DNA from 4 places in the Streptomyces sp. NPDC051104 genome. Region 4 is predicted to be linked to each of the others. Evidence: riboswitches for the same ligand, from Rfam matches in the RefSeq annotation. Region 4 holds a riboswitch; each other region holds the start of a gene.

Evidence for each region. Region 4 has a riboswitch for cyclic di-AMP ahead of AB0N14_RS26145 (M23 family metallopeptidase). Riboswitches for the same ligand answer to the same signal wherever they lie in the genome.
Region 1: another riboswitch for cyclic di-AMP. It lies ahead of AB0N14_RS30810 (M23 family metallopeptidase); the one in region 4 lies ahead of AB0N14_RS26145 (M23 family metallopeptidase).
Region 2: another riboswitch for cyclic di-AMP. It lies ahead of AB0N14_RS17345 (transglycosylase family protein); the one in region 4 lies ahead of AB0N14_RS26145 (M23 family metallopeptidase).
Region 3: another riboswitch for cyclic di-AMP. It lies ahead of AB0N14_RS04250 (transglycosylase SLT domain-containing protein); the one in region 4 lies ahead of AB0N14_RS26145 (M23 family metallopeptidase).

What each region holds. Positions count from the first base shown of each region.
Region 1 covers NZ_JBFBBS010000033.1:19,482-23,666, forward strand. Annotated here, with positions in the region: gene AB0N14_RS30800 (PrsW family intramembrane metalloprotease) at 1-381, shown strand, start outside; gene AB0N14_RS30805 (aldo/keto reductase) at 427-1,371, opposite strand; gene AB0N14_RS30810 (M23 family metallopeptidase) at 1,459-2,481, opposite strand; cyclic di-AMP (ydaO/yuaA leader) riboswitch at 2,493-2,649, opposite strand; gene AB0N14_RS30815 (PP2C family protein-serine/threonine phosphatase) at 2,876-3,958, opposite strand.
Region 2 covers NZ_JBFBBS010000010.1:85,380-89,564, forward strand. Annotated here, with positions in the region: gene AB0N14_RS17335 (cytochrome P450) at 1-1,038, shown strand, start outside; gene AB0N14_RS17340 (transglycosylase family protein) at 1,221-2,219, shown strand; cyclic di-AMP (ydaO/yuaA leader) riboswitch at 2,418-2,584, shown strand; gene AB0N14_RS17345 (transglycosylase family protein) at 2,589-3,284, shown strand; gene eno (phosphopyruvate hydratase) at 3,645-4,185, shown strand, end outside.
Region 3 covers NZ_JBFBBS010000001.1:863,875-868,059, reverse strand. Annotated here, with positions in the region: partial or broken gene AB0N14_RS04260 (FAD-dependent oxidoreductase) at 1-171, shown strand, start outside; gene AB0N14_RS04255 (HAD family hydrolase) at 451-1,263, shown strand; gene AB0N14_RS04250 (transglycosylase SLT domain-containing protein) at 1,307-1,807, opposite strand; cyclic di-AMP (ydaO/yuaA leader) riboswitch at 1,827-1,991, opposite strand; gene AB0N14_RS04245 (polyprenyl synthetase family protein) at 2,881-3,891, shown strand; gene AB0N14_RS04240 (sigma-E factor regulatory protein RseB domain-containing protein) at 4,167-4,185, shown strand, end outside.
Region 4 covers NZ_JBFBBS010000022.1:75,477-79,661, reverse strand. Annotated here, with positions in the region: gene AB0N14_RS26150 (GntR family transcriptional regulator) at 1-644, opposite strand, end outside; gene AB0N14_RS26145 (M23 family metallopeptidase) at 848-1,600, opposite strand; cyclic di-AMP (ydaO/yuaA leader) riboswitch at 1,613-1,763, opposite strand; gene AB0N14_RS26140 (pitrilysin family protein) at 1,989-3,377, opposite strand; gene AB0N14_RS26135 (pitrilysin family protein) at 3,374-4,185, opposite strand, start outside.

The sequences.
Region 1 (4,185 bases), on a different contig from region 4:
TACGCGAGGCAGCACTTCGGGAAGGACGCGGCGCGGTCGGTCGCGCGGTACGAGGCGTACGCGACGTCGCTGGCGTTCCTGCGCCACCGGGGGCGCCGGGGGCGGGCGGGCGCCGATTTCGTCGTACGGGAACGGGAGTTGCTGACCGAGCTGTGGGCGCGCCGGGAGGTGGCGCGGCCGGCGCTGGCGTATGCGGCACGGGCGACGGCACCGGCGGCTCCGCCGCTGTGGCCGGGGTACGGGCACGTGGCGTTCCAGAGGGCGCCGCAGTACGGCCCTGCCATGCCGCGGTACGGCCCGGTGGCGCCGCAGTACGGCCCTGCGATGCCGCAGTACGGTCCGGCGGTGCCGTATCCGGAGTACAACCCCTATCGCGCCTAGGAGTTGACGCGCGCTCGGCACCGCCGGACTCCGCCGTCTGCCGGGCTACGCCGACGCCTCCGTCAGCTTGGCCACGTCCTCGTCCGTCAGCGTCAGGTCCGCGACGGCCAGCAGCGCAGGCAGCTGCTCCACCGTCCGCGCCGAGGCGATCGGTGCCGCGACCGTCGGCTGGGCCGCCAGCCAGGCGAGCGCCACCGTCGGGATCTCGGCGCCCCGGGCCTCGGCGACCTCGTCCAGGGCCGTCAGGACCCGCTGCCCGCGCTCGGTCGCCAGGTGCTTGGCCGCGCCCTCCGCGCGTGCCGACTCCACCGTCGTACCCGGCCGGTACTTGCCGGTCAGGAAGCCCGACGCCAGCGCGAAGTAGGGAATCGCCGCGAGCCCCGCCCGGGAGGCGAGGTCCTGCAGCGCACCCTCGTAGGTGTCGCGCGAGACCAGGTTGTAGTGCGGCTGCAGCGCCACGTACCGCGCCAGGTTCTCGCGGTCCGAGAAGTCCAGGGACTCCTGGAGGCGCTCGGCGGAGATGTTGGAGGCGGCGATGGCGCGCACCTTGCCCGCCTTCACCAGCTCGTCGAGCGCGCCGATGATCTCCTCGACCGGCACCTCAGGCTTGTCGAAGTGGGTGTAGTAGAGATCGATGTAGTCGGTGTCCAGACGGCGCAGGGACGCGTCGGCCGCGGCCTTGATGTTGGCGGCGGTCAGGCCCTGGTAGTCGGGGTGCTGGCTGACCTTGGTCGCGATGACCACGTCGGAGCGGTTGCCGCGCGCCTTCACCCACTTGCCGATGATGGTCTCGGACTCGCCGCCCTTGTTGCCCGGCACCCAGGCCGAGTACGAGTCGGCCGTGTCGATGAAGTTCCCGCCCGCCTCCGTGTATGCGTCGAGGACGGCGAAGGACTGCGTCTCGTCGGCGGTCCAGCCGAAGACGTTGCCGCCGAGGGACAGCGGGAAGACCTCGAGATCGGAAGAACCCAGTTTGCGAAGAGAAGTCATGTTCTGTGTCAACGCCCGGACCGGGCGGCGTCTTCCGGAAAGCCCGCAAAGATCTTGCAAACGATCGCGCTCTTTGCGGGGGTGGGGTCAGGGGTTGAGGCCCTTGCCGCGCAGCCAGGCCAGCGGGTCGATCGCGGCGCCGCCGTTCGGGTGGACCTCCAGGTGCAGGTGTGGCCCGGTGACGTTGCCGGTCGCGCCCACGCGGCCGATGACGTCGCCCGTGCCGACCTTCTGCCCGACCGTGACGCTGATCGACGACTGGTGGCAGAACCACAGCTCGGTGCCGTCGTCGAGGGTGAGGATCGTGCGGTAGCCGTACGAGCCGGCCCAGCCCGCCTCCGTGATCGTGCCGCTGTGGACGGCCTTGATGAGCGTGCCGGTGGGCGCGGCGAAGTCCAGGCCGGTGTGGAAGCCGGAGGACCACATGGCACCGGCGTCGCCGAAGTGGGAGGTGAGGGTGTAGGAGGAGGTCGGCAGCGTGAACTGCCGGGCGAGTGCGGCGAGCCGCGCGGCCTCCTGCGCCTTCTTCTTCTCGGCGGCGGCCTTGGCCTGCGCGTCGTCCTGTGCCTTGGCCGCCGCGGCGGCGGCCTTCTTCACGGCGGCGTCCTCGGCGGCCTGCGCCGCCTCCTGCGCGATCCGGTCCTGCTGGGACTCGGCCTGCTGCATGATCCGGGCGCGCAGCGCCTCGCCCGCGCCCTTCGAACCGGCGGCGTCGGTGGCATCACCGGCGTCGGTCCGGCCGACGCTGCTGAGAGCGGTGGCCGAGCTCTCGGGGGCGCCGGAGTCGTCGCCGATGAGCGCCTTGGCGGATTCCGTGACCGAGGAGAGGTCCGGCAGGGATATGGACACCGGCGGCTTGCCGGACTGGGCGGTGGCCATGCCGCCCGCGCCGACGGCGGCCATCACACCGACGCCGAGGACGGTGGAGCTGCGGGCGAGCCCGCCCCCGCGCTGCTTGGCGACGCGGTGCCGGCCGCGGACGGGGCGGACGGAGTCCTCGGTGGGGTTCCACTCCTCCCAGGGGCCCTCGTCGATACCGGGTGCGACGTCGAGCGTCTGAGTACCGTTCGGGGCGAACGAGGTGCTCTGGGCAGGCCGGTTGAACGCCACGTGGGCGCACTCCTTTCCTTCCGTCTCGCCTACCGGGTTAGCTGACGGGTTCGGAGCAGGAAGGTCTCCTACGCGCGTATACCGGCCGTGCGGCACGGCGGTATCCGCGTGATTCACCCCAAGGTGGTGGTTCCCCGGCTCCCTTGCGGGATTCGGCAGGCGCGCACGGAGCCGCCTTCGGTGACGGCTGGGACGACCGCGCTGCGTTATCGAACGTTAATAGACCCGCGGCCTGTATTCCAAGCCGTTCAGGCAGATCCGTTCATTGCCGCTGGCCAGGACTTTCATGGCCTGAACGGAGGAAATCGGGCGAGTCGCCCCCGCCTCATCGACCTCATGGGTATTGACAGTATGTCAGTTCTTATGCGGAGGGGCATGGCTCACTCACTCCTCGTCACCGCGCCAGGGGGCGCCCGGGCCGGCGCACGGCCAGCAGAGCCATGTCGTCCGTGCCGCGGCCGCCGGTGTGCCGGGCGACCTCGCGCGTGATGGTGCTCAGCAGGGCGCCGGGGCCGGGGAAGACCCGTCCGGCGAGGCGGACGGCGGGGTCGTAGAACCGGCCGTGCGCGTCCCGTGCCTCCGAGACGCCGTCGGTGTGGAAGAGCAGCGTCGAGCCGGGCGGGAAGTCCCACTCCTCCACCCGGTCGGGCCAGACGCCGAGGTCGCCCATGCCGAGCGGCAGCGCGGGCTCGCGGGCCTCCAGTTCTCGCAGGGAACCGTCCGGGAGCAGGAGCAGCGGGGCGGGGTGGCCGCGGTTGACGATGCGGACGACGCCGGAGCCGTGCGGGATCTCGGCGAGGATCGCGGTGGTGAACCCCTCGTACACGTCGGGCCCCTCGCGCCCGGCGCGGTCGCGCATCAGCGCCCGCTCCAGGCGCTGGGCGACGGCCTCGAGCGTGGGCTCCTGTTCGGCGGCCTCCCGGAAGGCCCCGATCACGACGGCCACGGCGGTCACGGCGCCCATGCCCTTGCCGCGTACGTCGCCGACGACGAGCCGTACCCCGTGCGGGGAGTCCTGGACGGTGTACAGGTCGCCGCCGATGAACGCGTCGGCCTGCGCGGCCTCGTAGCGGGCGGCGATGTCCAGCCCACCGATCCGGGCGGCGGGCTCGGGCAGCACCGCACGCTGCGCGGCCTCGGCGATCTGGCGGGCGGACGCGAGGCGGGCGACGTTGCGGCGGACCAGCACGTTGAGGAGGACGGCGAGGGCGGCGACGGTGGTGACCGTGGCCACCTCGGTGACCTCGCCCGCCTTTCCGAGCACGCCGAGCCCGAGGTGGACCCCGAGGACCACGACGACGGCCGCCGTGCCGGTGAGGACGGTGCCGCGCAACGAGAACAGGGGCGCGGCGACGAGCGGCGCGGCGGTGAAGAGGGGGCCGGCCGTGTAGTCGGACGGGGCGAGGAGGTCGAAGCAGAACCCGGCGACGATCAGCAGCCCGGGCAGGCCCCGCAGAAAGGCCCGCGCGTACGAGATCCGCCGCTCCTCGGCCTCCGTGGCGGCCTCCGCCTCGGCCCCTCCGTACGCGGGCACCGGAACGGCCCTCGCGCCGGGGGCGGGGACGGGGGTGCCGGGGTCGGGCACGGGGGATCCTGGAGCTTCGGGGGCTCCGGGGGCTCCGGGGGCTCCGACGAGCCGGCCGGGTCGGCCGGCTAGGCGGTCCTCGCGGTCGGGGAGGCACCCGCCGGACCGGTTGCCGCGGC
Region 2 (4,185 bases), on a different contig from region 4:
GAGCTGATGACCCATCTGCTCAACATCGACCCGCCGGACCACACCCGGCTGCGCCGGCTCGTCTCCAAGGCCTTCACGCCCCGGCGTGTCGCGGAGTTCGCGCCGCGGGTCCAGGAACTCACCGACCAGCTCATCGACCGGTTCGCGGGCAGGGGAGAGGCCGACCTCATCCACGAGTTCGCCTTCCCGCTCCCCATCTACGCCATCTGCGACATGCTCGGCGTCCCGCGCGAGGACCAGGACGACTTCCGGGACTGGGCCGGGATGATGATCCGCCACGGGGGAGGACCGAGGGGCGGCGTCGCGCGGTCCGTGAAGAAGATGCGCGGCTACCTCGCCGACCTCATCCATCGCAAGCGCCTGGCGCTACCCGTCGAGCCCGGCCCCGGCGAGGACCTCATCTCCGGGCTCATCCGCGCCTCCGACCACGGCGAGCACCTCACCGAGAACGAGGCCGCCGCGATGGCCTTCATCCTGCTCTTCGCAGGGTTCGAGACCACCGTCAACCTCATCGGGAACGGCACGTTCGCGCTCCTCGGGCACCCCGGGCAGCGGGCCCGTCTGCAGCGGTCGCTCGCCGCCGGGGAACGCGACCTGCTCGAGACGGGCGTCGAGGAGCTGCTGCGCTACGACGGCCCGGTGGAGCTGGCCACCTGGCGTTTCGCCACACGGCCGCTCACCGTCGGCGGACAGGACATCGCCCCCGGCGACCCCGTCCTGGTGGTCCTGGCCGCCGCGGACCGGGACCCGGCGCGGTTCGCCGACCCGGACGTCCTCGACCTCTCCCGCCGCGACAACCAGCACCTCGGGTACGGGCACGGCATCCACTACTGCCTGGGCGCGCCCCTGGCCCGCCTGGAGGGACAGACGGCGCTCGCCACGCTCCTGACCCGCCTGCCGGACCTGCGGCTCGCGGTCGACCCGTCCGCGTTGCGCTGGCGCGGCGGACTCATCATGCGGGGCCTGCGCACGCTGCCCGTGGCATTCACACCGGTACCGGAGAAAGGTCACGAACGTCCCGCCGACATCCGGACATGACACGGCGAACAAACGGACGGTCACAAGTAGGTGACAGGATCTCACCTCTGTGATCTTCACGTGATCTACGCTGCATTAACTTGTGACAAGCGATCTAGTGCCGATACGTTCACGCAGCAACGCGGCGGTCCGCACGCCACGGCCGTCGCGTCGGTCGATGCTGTCGTGTGAAAGGCAACCGCATGCTCTCCGGGAACGGTCGTCACCGTCGCCCCCGTCAGGCTCCGGCTCTCCTCGTCGCGGCAGGGGTGACCGGATCAGCGATCGCGATCCCGCTGCTCGGCGCCACCGGCGCGAGCGCGGCCACCGGCGCCACCTGGGACCAGGTCGCGGACTGCGTCAGCGGCGGCTCATGGAGCGCGGACACCGGCAACGGCCACTACGGCGGGCTGCAGCTGACGCAGGACGACTGGGACAAGTTCGGCGGTCTCGACTACGCGCCGAGCCCCGACCAGGCGAGCCGTTCACAGCAGATCGCCGTCGCCGAGAAGGTCCTGGCGGCCGGGGGCGTCGGGGTCTGGGGCACCTGCGGCCTGCTGAACGGTCTGAGCAGGGACTCCGGCTCCGCCGACGTCGACACGGGTGTCGCCGGGGACTCGTCGTCCGGCGGCGGATCGTCCTCCGACTCCGGCCTCGATTCCGGCATCGACTCCGGTCTGTCCGACTCGTCCGGATCATCCGCGTCGACCACTCCGTCGCCTTCTTCATCCTCTTCGTCCCCTTCGCCTTCCTCGTCCTCGCCCTCGTCCGGGGCGTCGAGCGCCGACACAGCCAAGAGCGCACAGGAGTCCGGTAGCGCGCCGACGGCCACGTCGAAGAGCGATGAGTCGGGCAAGTCGGCACAGAGCGATGCCTCGCCGGGGGCGAGTTCGACCGAGACCTCGGGTGCCGGTCGTCACCGCGGAGACAGCGCCGAAGAGAGTGCCGCGGACGGCCGTGCGTCGGACGCGTCCGGCCGGCACGCCTCACGCGGCACCGCGGACGCGCGCGACGCCGTCGACGGCTCGTACACCGTCCGCCCCGGGGACAATCTGTCGTCCATCGCCGACTCCCTTGACCTCGGCGGCGGATGGACGGCGCTGTACGAGGCGAACAAGCAGACGGTCGGTGCCGATCCGAACCTCATCCTCCCCGGTCAGAGCCTTGCGCTCGACGTCGACCCGACCGGCGGGTCGTCCTGAACTGCCCTTTGTATGACGGAAGTTCGCGACCCATTTAGCGCCGAATGTCCTATTTGGCGAAAGTGAGATATGAGTCTCATAAGCCCTGATCGTCTTTGAAATTCCGGCGATCGACTGCTTACGGTCGTGATCGCTCGCCACAGCGAGCCCCTGCGGTCGCAACGCCGAATCCTGCCAGCGGCCGTACGGGAACAGTCGTCGCGTCAAGCGCCGTAGGCAGGAGCGGGGGACCCAAGGTAGGCGCCGCGTCCGGGAGTTGACCGGAAGCGGCTCGGGGTGAAGCCGTGTCCCGCAAGGGGCACGGCCGGGCAACTCAACCGGCCCGAACCCGACAGCTCACCTCGCAGGCGTCGGTGAGGGGAACGAACCATGCTGTGTTCCGGCAACGGTAAGCACCGCCGCTCGTCCAAGGCCACCCGTGTCATCGCGCTCGCCGGTGTCGCCGGCGCTGCCATCGCCGGCCCGCTCCTCGCGGCCGGGAACGCCTCCGCGGCCACCGCCGCCCAGTGGGACGCCGTCGCCCGGTGCGAGTCCGGCGGCAACTGGCACATCAACACCGGCAACGGCTTCTACGGTGGTCTGCAGTTCACGAACTCCACCTGGGCCGCGTACGGCGGCACCGCCTACGCCTCCCGCGCCGACCTGGCCACCGAGGGCCAGCAGATAGCCATCGCGGAGAAGGTCCTCGCGGGCCAGGGCAAGGGCGCCTGGCCGGTGTGCGGCAAGGGTCTGACCAGCGCCACGTACAACGGTTCCGCGGCCACCGGCTCCTCGAGCAGCGCGAAGAGCACCACCACCACGAAGAGCACCACCCGCTCGACCGAGCAGCAGGCGGCCAACCGCTCCACGCAGCGCCCGGCCCCGCAGAAGACCGTCACCACCCCGACCGGCCGGAAGGTCGAGAAGGGCGACGGCGAGTACAAGGTGGTCAAGGGCGACACCCTCAGCTCGATCGCCGCGAGCCACCACGTCCAGGGCGGCTGGCAGAAGCTCTTCGACCTGAACAAGGACATCGTCCAGGACGCCGATCTGATCTACCCGGGCCAGCAGCTGCACCTGAAGTGACAGCCGCCCGGTAGCCGGCCCCAGGCCCCTCCCAGGCGTGACCCCCACCGTGGGGGTCACGTGAGGGCCCACCCCGTCCCCGCGGGCTCCCCGCTCCGGCGCGTGTTCCCCCGTACGCGCCGGAGCGGGGCTTTGTGCTGTCCGGCCCCTTTGTCGTCCGGCCGCTTCGCCGCCCGGCCGCGCGGATTTCACCCCGCCTTTCCCCGGCCCTTTGTTCCGGACGGGAACAATGTGTACCGTCACCCTGTCCACGGGACGGTCGGTAGGCCGGCCGACACCCCGGGGCGGTTAGGCTCTAGTCGCAAGGCACAGCCGCAAGGCAGACAGCCCCGCACTTCCAGCGTCACATCCAAGAAGGAGATGCTCGTGCCGTCCATCGACGTCGTCGTAGCCCGGGAAATCCTGGACTCCCGAGGCAACCCCACGGTCGAGGTCGAGGTCGGCCTCGACGACGGCAGCACGGGTCGTGCCGCCGTCCCGTCCGGCGCCTCCACCGGCGCCTTCGAGGCCATCGAGCTCCGCGACGGTGACCCCAACCGCTACCAGGGCAAGGGTGTCGAGAAGGCCGTCCTCGCCGTCATCGAGCAGATCGGCCCGGAGCTGGTCGGCTACGACGCCACCGAGCAGCGCCTGATCGACCAGGCGATGATGGACCTGGACGCCACCGACAACAAGGGCTCCCTCGGCGCCAACGCGATCCTCGGCGTCTCCCTCGCCGTCGCCCACGCCGCCTCCGAGGCGAGCGACCTGCCCCTGTTCCGTTACCTGGGCGGCCCGAACGCGCACCTGCTGCCGGTGCCGATGATGAACATCCTGAACGGCGGCTCGCACGCCGACTCCAACGTGGACATCCAGGAGTTCATGATCGCCCCGATCGGCGCGGAGTCCTTCTCCGAGGCCC
Region 3 (4,185 bases), on a different contig from region 4:
GTGAGCCGGGGCGCCCCGAAGCTCGGCGCGGGCTATGTGTCCTCGGTCCCGGGCCTGTACTTCACGGGCCTGCCGGCGGCGGCCTCCTACGGACCGGTGATGCGGTTCGTCTGCGGCACGGAGTTCGCGTCGCCGCGCCTGGCGAAGCACCTGGCGACGGCTCACGGCTGACCCGGCCGCCCACCGGACCACCCCGTGGCCCTCCCCTCTCGGAAGGGCCACGGTTGTCGAGCCGGATGCCGACCGGTTCTCGGCAGGGGGCCGGAGGTCGGCGGGTGCTCGGCAGGGGGCCGGGGGCCGGCCGGTGCTCGACAGGCGCCCGGAGGTCGGGCGTAGGTCAGTCGTAGGTCGGCCGTAGGTCAGCCGTGGGTCGGCCGGTTCACGACGGGTGGCCGGGCGTCGGCTGGTTCGCGGTGAGTCGTGGGGGTGTTCCATCCGTATTCTCTGATCATGGCCGCACCCCTCGCATATTCACTCATCGCCACTGACCTGGACGGGACGCTGCTGCGCGGTGACGACACGCTCTCCGACCGGTCGAGGGACGCGCTGGCGCGGGCCGCCGCGGCCGGCGCGCAGCACCTCGTGGTGACGGGGCGTCCGGCGCCCAGGGTGCGGCCGCTGCTCGACGACCTGGGCGGCAGGGGGCTCGCGGTGTGCGGACAGGGCGCGCAGGTGTATGACGCCGGCGCGGACCGGCTGCTGTTTTCCGTCACCCTGGAACGGGAGTTGGCCGAGACCGCGCTGGGCAAGATCGAGGCCGAGGTGGGGCAGGTGTACGCGGCCGTCGACCAGGACGGCGTGGACGGGCTCACGCTCATCGAACCCGGCTACCGGATGCCGCACCCCACGCTGCCCGCGGTGCGGGTCCAACGGCGCGACGACCTGTGGTGCGCGCCCATCAGCAAGGTGCTGCTGCGCCATCACGCCCTGGCCGACGACGAGTTGGCGACGGTGGCGCGCAGCGCGGTCGGTTCGCTGGCGACGGTCACCATGTCCGGGCCCGGCACGGTCGAACTCCAGCCATGCGGCATCACCAAGGCGACGGGGCTCGCGCTCGCCGCCGAGTATCTGGGCCTGGGGCCGCGCCGGACCATCGCGTTCGGCGACATGCCGAACGACATCCCGATGTTCGACTGGGCCGCGCACGGCGTCGCCATGGCGAACGCCCACCCCGAACTCAAGGCGGTCGCCGACGAGATCACGAAGTCGAACGAGGACGACGGCATCGCCGTCGTCCTCGAACGACTCTTCAGGGGCCGCTAGGCCTCGGCCTCGGCCTCAGCCCCGGTACGCGCGGCGCACAGCGTCAGTACGCGCTGTGGACGTTGTCGATGGAGCCGTACCGGTGGGCGGCGTAGTTGCACGCGGCCGTGATGTTCGCCACCGGGTCGTAGATGTTCCAGGACGTGCCCGGCACGTGGTACGCGCGGAAGGTCGGGTCGATGACCTGGAGGAGGCCCTTGGACGGGATGCCCATCCGGGCGTTGGAGTCCCAGAGGTTGATGGCGGACGGGTTGCCCGACGACTCACGCATCACGTTGCGGTGGATGCCGTAGTAGGAGCCGGGGATCCCGTGCTGCTGCATGACGACCAGCGACTGACGGATCCAGCTGTCGAGGTTTCCGGCGCGCGTCGTCACCGTCTTGGCGGCGGCGGTCGTGGTCGTCGCGGAGGTGGGGGTCGCGGCGGAAGCGCTGGTCGCGCCCAGGACCGGAAGGGCCAGAACGGCGGCACCCGTCCCCGCGACAGCGAGGGCACGGGTGAGGCGCGCGGCCTTGGAGCGGCGGTCCCGACGGCGTGCGGGCAGGGCGAAAGCGGGCATGTCGTAGTCCTCTCCGGCGCCTGCGAGGTGAGCTGTCGGGTTCGGGCTGGGAGGTGCCCGGCCGTGTCCTCGGTGTCGAGGAATCGGCTTCACCCCAAGCCGTTCCGGCGCTGTGCCCGGTCCGGCGACTTACCTGGGTCCCCCGCTCCTGCCGTGGTGGTCAATGGATCGCGGGCGGCGGCAGGATTCGGCGGTCCGCCCGGATCGATTGGGAAGGTATGCGAGAGCACATGTCGGGAACAAGCCTGGAAGTCGCAGTCCGAGGTAAATGACCATGAAATGCGGGAATAAGGGATGTGATCCATTTTGTTGAGCACAGTTCAAGTTGGCATAAGTAAAGGAGAAGTTGAGATTCCGCATGCTCCGCACCGCCTACCGGTGGCGTGAGCTAATTCACTCGTGCTTTCCTTGATCGCCACCTCTAATCCAGAGCCCTGGGGCGGCAATTCGGACAAAAGGCTCGATTGTTGCCCTCGAGTGGCGGCTTTTATGGGGACGAATTACGGCAATTCGGACATCGGTCGGGTCTACGGGAATCCGCATCTCCGGATCGGAGGGCGTGACCGACGTCACTCCTCATGCCATCTCGTCACGCCCTGTGGATCTGTACGCGCGCGTGCCTCGGCGTTCCGCGCGTCCCCGTCGAGACTGGGTGTGCGCTCGGCCGGGTGATGGCGCCGGGCGGGGCGGCCGGGCCGCGTGGCCCTGCGAAGGCCTTGGGGGTGCCGGGCTGCTCCGGAGGTGGGATGCGAGGGGGTGTTTCAGGGGACCGGTGCGCGTCGCCGGCCACCAGGTGGGGCAGCTTTCCGCTGTGTCGCTCCAAACCCGCTCGTATCACCTGATCAAGAACATGCCTCTCGTGATCCGATACCGCCCGGCCTGGAACAGCGGGCACTCGTGGTGATCGAAACCTGACCGGATACGCTGACTTGAGTGATGGCGGCGACAGATCGACAAACTCGGTGAGCCGAGTCGCCCTGACGCGTCATCGATCAAGTGACCGACCTCGATACCGACCGTGTGATCGTCAGCAGACGTCAGCAGACAGGAGACCTCACGTGACCGTCGTCGGGCCGTTCGGGCTGAGCGTGCGGGACCAGGCTCTGGAAGCCGATGTCCAGGCCGGATTGGCCGCTGTCGAGGAAGGGCTGCTCGACGCCACGAAGAGCGAGGTGCCCTTCATCACCGAGGCCGCGCAGCATCTCGTGCGCGCGGGCGGGAAGCGGTTCCGGCCGCTGCTCGTCATGCTCGCGGCACAGTTCGGTGACCCGTACGCGCCGGGGGTCGTCCCTTCGGCCGTGGTCGTGGAGCTCACCCACCTCGCCACGCTGTACCACGACGACGTGATGGACGAGGCCGATGTGCGGCGCGGGGTGGCCAGCGCGAACAGCCGCTGGGGCAACTCGGTGGCGGTTCTCACCGGCGACTTCCTGTTCGCCCGCGCGTCCCACATCCTGGCCGACCTCGGCCCGGAGGCGGTCCGTATCCAGGCGCAGGCGTTCGAGCGGCTCGTCACCGGCCAGATCCTGGAGACGGCGGGCCCGCGGGACGGCCGTGACCCGGTGGAGCACTACCTCGACGTCCTCGCCGGCAAGACGGGCTCCCTGGTGGCGGTGGCGTGCCGCTTCGGCGCGATGATGTCGGGCGCCGACGAGACGGTCGTGGACGTGCTGACGCAGTACGGCGAGCGTCTCGGCGTGGCGTTCCAGCTGGCCGACGACGTCCTGGACATCGCCTCCGACTCCCACGAGTCCGGCAAGACGCCGGGGACGGACCTGCGCGAGGGCATCGCGACCCTCCCGGTCCTGCGCCTGCGCGAGCGCGCCCAGCGGCACGGGCTGCCGGAGGATGTCGCCCTGTGCGAGCTGCTGGCCTCCGACCTCACGGACGACGCCCGCCACGCCGACGCCCTCGCCCGCCTCCGGGTCCACCCGGCCCTCGAGCAGGCCCGCCGCGACGCCGTCCGCTACGCGGAGGACGCCCGCTCGGCCCTGGCCCCGCTGCCGGACTGCGGCGCGAAGGCGGCCCTGACGGAGATGTGCGACGCGGTGGTGCACCGGGCGGGGTGACGCGCCAGGCGTTCCCTGAGCCCCCCGCCCGGCGTGTGCCACGTCCCACGCCTTTCGGTACGCCCTGACAACCCCTACGGGTGGGGCGCCGTGCCCCGCCCGTCATGTCATACCCCAGGAGTACGCGGAGTTGGCCCCGCGGTCTGACGCTTCCCTCCCGGTGATTTGGTCATATGGAGAGGACCACCTCACAGGAGTCCGGGGGAGAATGGCGGCGCAGGGGTGGACGAGTGCACAGACAGCAGGCCGCCGCCGACGACGGAGGTAAGGCACACATGGCACCGTACGAATCCG
Region 4 (4,185 bases):
TCCGGGCGGTCCGTCCCGCCGGGAAAGCGGAGCCGGTGCGCGGCAGTGGAGCGTTCCGTGTGCAGCGCCGTGATCGCCCGCGCCCGCTCGCCGTCCCCGCGTGCGACGGCGTCCACGATGCCGCCGTGCTCGGCCCAGGACTCAACGGGGTCGACCGGCGCGTCGACCGCGTACATCCACGTGATCTTGTGCCGCAGCTGGGCCAGCGTCGAGGTCAGCGCGGGGCTCCCGCCGGCCTGCGCCAGCGTCTCGTGGAACCAGCCGCCCAGGGAGCGCAGATCCTCGCTGTTGCCCCTCCTGGCCCGCTCCTGGCCCAGTCTGACCAGGCCACGCAGCACCTTGAGATGGGCCTCGGTACGCCGCTGCGCTGCCCGGGCGGCCCCGAGCGGCTCCAGCAGCATCCGCATCTCCAGCAGGTCGACGGCCTCCTGCTCGCTGGGTTCCGCCACGCACGCGCCCGCGTGCCGGCGGGTGACCACGAAGCCCTCGGCCTCCAGGGTGCGCAGCGCCTCGCGCACGGGAACGCGGGAGACGCCGTAGCGGCGCGCGAGGAGTTCCTCGGTGAGCCGGCTGCCGCGCTCGTAGACACCCGCGACGATGTCATCACGGATCGCCGTGCAGACCGAGTGCGCCGGAATACGCATGACCGACCTCCGCCTTAATCCCCGTGAAACGTACGCGATTGACTCGTGTTCGACCGACTCTATTGCAGTGGGCCGGAATTTCCGACGGCAGGTCGGAATCCAGGGATATTTTTTGGACACGCAGCCGTTCGAAAGACGACGACGGCCCCGGCTGATCAGCCGGGGCCGTCGGGTGCGGGCGCGCCTGTCGCGGGCGCGGGCCGTCAGACGTTCACGCCGTGCGAGCGCAGGTAGGCGACGGGGTCGATGTCCGAGCCGTACTCGGGGGTGGTGCGCGCCTCGAAGTGCAGGTGCGGCCCGGTGGTGTTGCCGGTGGACCCGGCGAGGGCTATCTGCCGGCCGGGGACGACCCGCTGGCCCACGGAGACGCCGATGGACGACAGGTGGCCGTACTGGGTGTAGGTGCCGTCGTTCATCCTGATGACGATCTGGTTGCCGTACGCGCCGCCCCAGCCGGTCTGCACGACGGTACCGGCGCCGACGGCGTGCACGGGCGTGCCGGTGGCGGCGTGGAAGTCGATGCCGGTGTGGGAGCCGGAGGACCACAGGGAGCCGCCGGTCTTGTAACCGGTGGACACGAAGGAGTCGGAGATCGGCGGCACGAACGCGTTGAGACGCCTGCGCTCGGCCTCGCGCGCGGCCCGCTCCTTGGCCTCGCGCTCCTGGCGGGCCTTCTCGGCGGCCTTCCTGCGCGCGGCCTCCTCGGCCCGCTTCTGGGCGGCGGCCTGCTTCTGGGCGGCGGCCTGTGCGTCGATCTTCTCGGCGACCGAGCCACCGAGGGTGACGGCCTGGAGCAGCCCGGTCTGCTCGACGGGGGCGCCGGCGGCGAGGGCCGGGGCGGCCAGGGTGCCGATGACACCGGTGGTGGTGAGCGCTGCCACGCCGACGGCGTTCGCAGTCGTACGCTTCACACGGCTCGGGCGACGGTGCTTCCCGGTGGCGCAGGTGAACGCCATGAAGTGGCTGGTCCTTTCCTTCCCTCTCGCCTACCGGGTTAGCTGACGGGTTCGGAGCAGGAAGGTCTCCTACGGGCTCGCGCCCGATTCACCCCAGGGACTGTGGTTTTGGGTCCCCGGCTCCCCTGGCTCGCGCCGTACGGGGACTCGGCGATGACTGTCCGGTGCCGCGGGTGCGGCGCACTGCCTGACGGACAGCCCGAACGACGCTAAGGGGACCGTCTTTCAATCAGCAAACGCAGAACGGGGTTTGTAGCGCATCCCACAGGGCAGAGAGGCAACCTCTGTGGCAATACGGACAAACCCGCCAATGGGCGGGGCCCTGGTGACACGGAAAGTCACCAGGGCCCCGGGACTGGGCGCGGCGCACGCGCGCGTGCTGTGCGCTCTACTCGGCGGCGACGACGCTCACTTCGCCGATGCCGAGCGCCTCGACGGGCTCCTTGATCTGCGCGGCGTCGCCCACCAGCACGGTGACCAGACGGTCCACCGGGAAGGCGTTCACCACGGCCGCGGTGGCCTCCACCGTGCCCGTGGCGGTCAGCTGCTGATACAGCGTCGACTGGTAGTCGTCCGGCAGGTGCTGCTCGACCTGGTCGGCGAGCGTGCTCGCGACGGCCGCCGCCGTCTCGAACTTCAGCGGTGCCACCCCCACCAGGTTCTGTACGGCGACGTCGCGCTCGGCGTCCGTCAGGCCCTCGGCGGCGAGGATGCGAAGCACCTTCCACAGGTCGTCGAGCGCCGGGCCGGTGTTCGGCGTGTCGACGGAGCCGCTGATGGCGAGCATCGCGGCGCCCGTGCCGTCGGGCGCGGAGCGCAGCACCTGCCCGAAGGCCCGCACCCCGTAGGTGTAGCCCTTCTCCTCGCGCAGGACGCGGTCCAGGCGGGAGGTGAGGGTGCCGCCGAGGCAGTACGTGCCGAGCACCTGGGCGGGCCACACGCGGTCGTGGCGGTCGGGCCCGACACGGCCGATGAGCAGCTGTGTCTGGACGGCGCCGGGACGGTCCACGATGATCACGCGGCCGGTGTCGTCGGCGGTCACCGGGGGCACCGGACGCGGCTTGGAGGGCTCCCCCGTCCAGGCGCCGAGGGTGTCCCCGAGGAGTTCGTCCAGATCGATCCCGGTGAGGTCGCCGACCACGACCGCGGTGGACGTCGCGGGGCGCACATACCGCTCGTAGAAGGCACGGACGGCCGCGGCGTCGATGCTCGCGACCGTCTCCTCGGTGCCCTGACGCGGGCGCGACATGCGCGAGGACGCCGCGAACAGCTCCTTGGAGAGCTCCTTGGCGGCGCGGCGGGCCGGGTTGGCCATCTCGTGCGGGATCTCGTCGAGGCGGTTGCGCACCAGGCGCTCCACCTCGCTGTCCGCGAACGCCGGCGACCTCAGGGCGTCGGCGAGCAGTCCGAGCGCCTTGGGGAGGCGGGAAACCGGCACCTCCAGGGAGAGGCGGACGCCGGGGTGGTCGGCGTGCGAGTCGAGGGTGGCGCCGCAGCGCTCCAGCTCGGCGGCGAACTCCTCGGCGGAGTGCTTGTCGGTGCCCTCGGAGAAGGCGCGCGCCATGATCGTGGCGACGCCGTCGAGGCCGGCCGGCTCGGCGTCCAGGGGCGCGTCGAGGAGCACCTCGACGGCGACGACCTGCTGGCCGGGGCGGTGGCAGCGCAGCACGGTCAGGCCGTTGTCGAGCGTGCCGCGCTCGGGCGCCGGGAACGCCCAGGGCCGGGCCTCGCCGGGCTCGGGCTGCGGGTGGAACTCCATGGTCGCGAGCTCGCTCACTTCGCCGACTCCTCGGTCTCGTCGGTGGTCTCGGCTGCTTCCGGGGCCTCGGCCGCGACCGGTTCGTACACGAGCACCGCGCGGTTGTCGGGGCGCAGGCGGGCCTTGGCGATCTCCTGCACCTCCTCGGCGGTGACCTCGAGCACGCGCTTCACGGCGGTCAGGGCGAGCTGGGGGTCGCCGAACAGCACGGCGTACCGGCACAGTTCGTCGGCGCGGCCCGCGACCGTGCCGAGCCGGTCCAGCCACTCGCGCTCCAACTGGGCCTGGGCGCGCTCCATTTCCTCGGCCGTCGGGCCCCGCTCGGCGAACCGGGCGAGTTCCTCGTCGATGGCGGCCTCGATGACGGGCACCTCCACGTCGCCGGAGGTCTTCACGTCCAGCCACCCCAGCGAGGGCGCCCCGGCGAGCCGCAGCAGGCCGAAGCCGGCGGCGACTGCGGTGCGGTCACGGCGCACGAGCCGGTTGTACAGGCGGGAGGACTCGCCGCCGCCGAGGATCGTGAGCGCCAGGTCGGCCGCGTCGGACGCGCGTGTGCCGTCCTGCGGCAGCCGGTAGGCGGCCATCAGGGCACGCGCCGGAACCTCCTCCTCGACGACCTCGCGCAGCTGCTCGCCGATGATCTCGGGCAGCGAGCCGTCGCGCGGCTGGGGCTTGCCGTCGTGGGACGGGATGGACCCGAAGTACTTCTCGATCCAGGCGAGGGTCTGCTGGGGGTCGATGTCGCCGACGACGGACAGCACCGCGTTGTTCGGCGCGTAGTAGGTGCGGAAGAACGCGCGCGCGTCCTCCAGGGTCGCCGCGTCCA